Regions from separate parts of the Agrobacterium fabrum str. C58 genome, predicted to be linked through region 2. Evidence: predicted binding sites of a transcription regulator. Region 2 holds the regulator's gene; the other holds the start of a gene.
The links. Region 2 encodes LexA, which represses DNA repair genes until DNA is damaged. Its sites were predicted from a motif close to TGTTCNNNNTGTGTTCNG; they were not measured.
Positions count from the first base shown of each region.

Region 1: ATU_RS01490 (YifB family Mg chelatase-like AAA ATPase) is a predicted target of LexA. The motif match lies at 1,526-1,543, and genes of this name have one in related genera.

Region 1 is NC_003062.2:301,814-304,219, forward strand. It holds gene ATU_RS01480 (cupin domain-containing protein) at 1-249, shown strand, start outside; gene gshB (glutathione synthase) at 492-1,451, shown strand; gene ATU_RS01490 (YifB family Mg chelatase-like AAA ATPase) at 1,635-2,406, shown strand, end outside.
Region 2 is NC_003062.2:1,389,699-1,392,104, reverse strand. It holds gene ATU_RS06895 (amino acid ABC transporter permease) at 1-118, shown strand, start outside; gene ATU_RS06890 (amino acid ABC transporter ATP-binding protein) at 99-830, shown strand; gene lexA (transcriptional repressor LexA) at 1,213-1,935, shown strand; gene ATU_RS06880 (glutathione S-transferase family protein) at 2,196-2,406, shown strand, end outside.

The DNA.
Region 1 (2,406 bases), 1.1 Mb from region 2:
TTCGGCTGGGATGAAACCGTCTATATTCTGGAAGGCGAAGTGCATGTGACGGCCGAAGACGGTTCGGTCAGCATCCTCAGGGTGGGGGACGTCGCCTATTTCCGGGCTGGAACCTGGGCCACGTGGCGGGTGGACGACTATGTCCGCAAGGTCGCCTTCATGCGCCGCCCGTTTCCCACGGCACTGGCTTTGGCCTATCGCGTCAAGAACAAGCTGTTTGCCGGCCGCTCCTATAAGCTGGCGGCGTGAACCCTGTCTTCACCCCCGGCCGGCGGGCCTGTGCTGCTCCGCCGGCGCAATTGTGAAGGTTCAATAAAACTCACACGAACCATCGCTTGCAGCAGTTGCGTTTGAATGGTCGCTGCCCTACATCTTCAGGGTTTTCTGAAGCATTTCCGGGGTCTCTTCCGGTCCTGCCGGGAAGCTTGAAAAGCGAGCAAGGGGCAGGGCGGACCGGCGAAGCGTCCGCATACTGCAAGAGGAAGATGTGCATGGCGAAGATCAAGAACGTCGCGATCCAGATGGATCATGTCTCCGGCATCAATATTGCCGGCGACTCCACCTTCGCCATCAGCCTTGAGGCGCAGGCGCGCGGATACCGGCTGTTCCATTATACGCCCGAGCGGCTTTCCATGCGCGATGGCAAGATTTACGCCACAGTCGAGCAGATGGAACTGCGCGACATCAAGGGCGATCATTTTTCCCTGTCGGAGCCGGAGCGGGTCGATCTTTCGACCATGGATGTCATTCATTTGCGCCAGGACCCGCCCTTCGATATGGCCTACATCACCTCGACCCATCTCCTGGAGCGGATTCATCCCAAGACGCTTGTTGTCAATGACCCCGCCTGGGTGCGTAACTCGCCGGAGAAGATTTTCGTCACCGAATTCGCCGACCTGATGCCGAAGACGCTGATCACCAAGGACGTTTCCGAGATCGCCCGCTTCCGCAATGAGATGGGCGATATCATCCTCAAGCCGCTCTACGGTAATGGCGGCGCGGGGGTCTTCCATTCGGCGCGTGATGACCGCAATTTCTCCTCCCTGCTGGAGATGTTCGGCCAGATGTTCCGTGAGCCCTATATCGCCCAGGAATACCTGCCTGATGTCCGAAAGGGCGACAAGCGCATCCTGCTGGTGGATGGCGAGCCGGTGGGTGCGATCAACCGCGTGCCGGCGGAAAACGATGCCCGCTCCAACATGCACGCCGGCGGCCGGCCTGAGCCGACGGAACTGACGGCGCGGGAACAGGAAATCTGCCGCCGCATCGGTCCTGCCCTGCGCGAGCGCGGTTTCCTCTTCGTCGGTATCGATGTGATCGGTGATTATATGACGGAAATCAACGTCACCTCACCGACCGGCATTCGCGAAGTGCGTAAATTCGGCGGCGCCGATGTGGCGAGCCTGCTGTGGGATGCGATCGAGAAAAAACGCGACGCCCAGGATTTCTGAAGCGATTTCAATCGCTCCCGGTTTGTTCCGTGCGTGCAACTCGATACAACTAAAATACATCGCCTGCGAGAAATTGTTCTCTAGGTGTTCTTGTTTTATTCTTTGCGCTGTGGCACGTTGCTTGCGAGTGGCCGCCATGGAACATGAAGTTCCGATGATGCGGCCGGTTTGCGGGGGCAGGCCATGGTGGCACGGGTCAATACGGTTGCGTTTCAGGGCATAGAGGGCGTGCCCGTCGAGGTGCAGGTGATGGTCGCACCCGGCAAGATCGGCATCCAGATTGTCGGCCTGCCGGACAAGGCGGTGGCTGAAAGCCGCGAGCGGGTGCAGGCCGCCCTGCACGCCTCGGGTCTGGCCTTGCCGGCAAAAAAAGTCACCGTCAATCTGGCGCCTGCCGATTTGCCGAAGGAAGGATCGCATTTCGATCTTCCCATCGCTCTCGGTCTCATGGCTGCTCTGGGGGCCATACCGGCGGAAGCGCTCAGCCAATATGTGGTTCTCGGTGAACTCAATCTTGATGGCACGATTGGTACGGTTTCTGGTGCGCTTCCGGCGGCCATCGGTGCCAATGCGCTCGGCAAGGGCTTGATCTGTCCGGCTGAAAGCGGGCCGGAAGCGGCCTGGGCCGGCGCCGGCATCGATATTCTCGCCCCGCGCAGCCTCATTGCGCTCGCCAATCATTTTCGCGGCACCCAGCTTCTGTCGCGCCCCACACCCGCCATCCGCGCCAATCCGGTCAATCTGCCGGATCTGGCCGATATCAAGGGACAGGAAAGCGCGCGGCGCGCTATGGAGGTCGCGGCCGCCGGCGGCCATAATCTGCTGATGGTCGGGCCGCCCGGTTCTGGCAAATCGATGCTCGCCGCTCGGCTGCCTTCCATCCTGCCGCCGCTGGAGGTGGCGGAACTGCTGGAAGTGTCGATGGTGCATTCCATTGCCGGCCAATTATCGGGCG
Region 2 (2,406 bases):
GTTCAGACCCTTCCAGGTGTTTTTCGTCGTCGCTCTTCTTTATTTCGCGATCTGCTTCCCGCTATCGCGCCTCAGCCGCCATCTCGAAAGGGTTCTCCATGTCGGTCGTAACAATTGATCAGGTGCACAAGCGTTATGGCGCCCTCGAAGTTCTGAAGGGTGTATCGCTGAACGTCGAGGCGGGACAGGTCGTCGCCATCATCGGGCGCAGCGGCTCCGGCAAGAGCACGATGCTGCGTTGCATCAACGGTCTCGAAGAGTTTCAGTCCGGCAATATCACCGCCGCGGGACACAGGGTGGAGCAGGACCAGACCAAACTCAGACAGTTGCGCAAGGACGTCGGCATCGTCTTCCAGAGCTATAATCTCTTTCCGCATCTGACCGTCGGCGAAAACATCATGCTGTCTCCGAAGATAACGCAGGATGTCGCCAGGGCTGATGCCGATGTGCTGGCGCGCAAAGTGTTGGCGCAGGTGGGGCTGGCGGAAAAATTCGACGCTTATCCCGACATGCTGTCGGGCGGACAACAGCAACGTGTAGCCATCGCCCGTTCGCTGGCGATGCGGCCGAAAGTCATGCTGTTCGACGAGGTGACATCCGCTCTCGATCCCGAACTGACGGGAGAGGTGCTCCTCGTCATGGAACAGCTGGCGCGGGAAGGCATGACGATGTTGCTGGTGACCCATGAAATGAGCTTTGCCCGCAGCGTCGCACATGTGACCGTCTTCATGCATCAGGGTAAGATCTGGGAAATGGGCGCTTCGAAACAGCTTTTCGAGAAACCACAAACGCCCGAGCTGCAGGCATTCCTCTCCAACGGCGTGAAATAGCCGGCGGAAGAGCAGGTCAGGCAAACGCAGTCATCGACCTTGCGCCATGAGGCTGTCGCTTCAAGGCGAATAAAAGAAGCAACGGAGAGGGCCATCACTCTGCGTTGCTTCGGCGCGTTCAGGCCGCTTCGGCTCCGAGGTCGTGATCTGACCTGGAAACTGTTCCCGCGACAATTTCATCGATCGGAATCCCCGACCGGCGTCTATTCCCAACGCTACTTATATCATCGGCCTGATCTCTTCATGTTTCGAAGATTGAATCAGGATTCGATATGCATCCTTCACGAAATTTTAGGGGATTGCGGAACACATATGGAACATATAGTGTTCGTTCTGTATTTGTTTCGCGACTTCAACGACGATTCTCAAGGGTGTTTTCCTCATGCTCACGCGCAAACAGCAGGAACTGCTTCTCTTCATTCATGAAAGAATGAAAGAGTCCGGCGTGCCGCCCTCCTTCGATGAAATGAAGGACGCACTCGATCTTGCTTCCAAATCCGGCATCCACCGGCTGATCACCGCGCTCGAAGAGCGCGGGTTTATTCGCCGGCTACCTAACAGGGCGCGAGCGCTGGAGGTTATCAAACTGCCCGAGGCTTATACGCCGGGCGCAAGGCCGCAACGCGGCTTTTCGCCGAGCGTCATCGAGGGCAGCCTTGGAAAACCGAAGGAGCCGGAACCGGCGCCTGCCGTGAAGGCGCCTGCCAATGATTTCGCCGGAGCTGCCACCATTCCCGTCATGGGTCGTATCGCTGCCGGTGTGCCGATTTCCGCCATCCAGAACAATACCCATGATTTGGCCGTGCCGGTGGACATGCTGGGTTCGGGCGAGCACTACGCGCTTGAGGTCAAAGGCGATTCGATGATCGAGGCCGGGATTTTTGATGGCGATACCGTCATCATCCGCAACGGTAATACCGCCAATCCGGGCGATATCGTCGTGGCGCTGGTGGATGATGAAGAAGCCACGCTGAAGCGCTTCCGCCGCAAGGGTGCGTCCATCGCGTTGGAAGCGGCCAATCCTGCCTACGAGACCCGCATTTTTGGACCGGATCGGGTGAAGATTCAGGGCAAGCTGGTCGGGTTGATACGCCGTTACCATTGATAGCTGGAGGCTGCTGCCGGTATTACTGAAACCGAATAGGTTTTCACGGGTAGATTTGGCTTTCGAAATGAATGGCGCATCGTTCCGTTGAATTGATGCGCCTTTTCTTTGTGAGATTGGCAAACGCACTCGTTGCTGCGAAATTCCGTCGTGTATGACGGCCCCTCCATCAATTGGCCTTATGGGAGCCATGGATTCTTTGCGATATTCCAAGGCTCCTTAGCAGGTGTAGAAATGTGCGTTCTATCGGGGAAAACGCCATGTACGATCTCTATATTGCCAACAAGAACTATTCCTCATGGTCATTGCGGCCCTGGGTTTTGATGCGCACGCTTGGCATCGCCTTTGATGAAAAACTCATTCCCTTTGGCGAAGGTGTTTCCTTCTCCAGCTTTTCGCCGACCGGCAAGGTGCCTTGCCTCGTCGACGAAGGGGTGACGGTCTGGGAAACGCTGTCGATTGCCGAATATC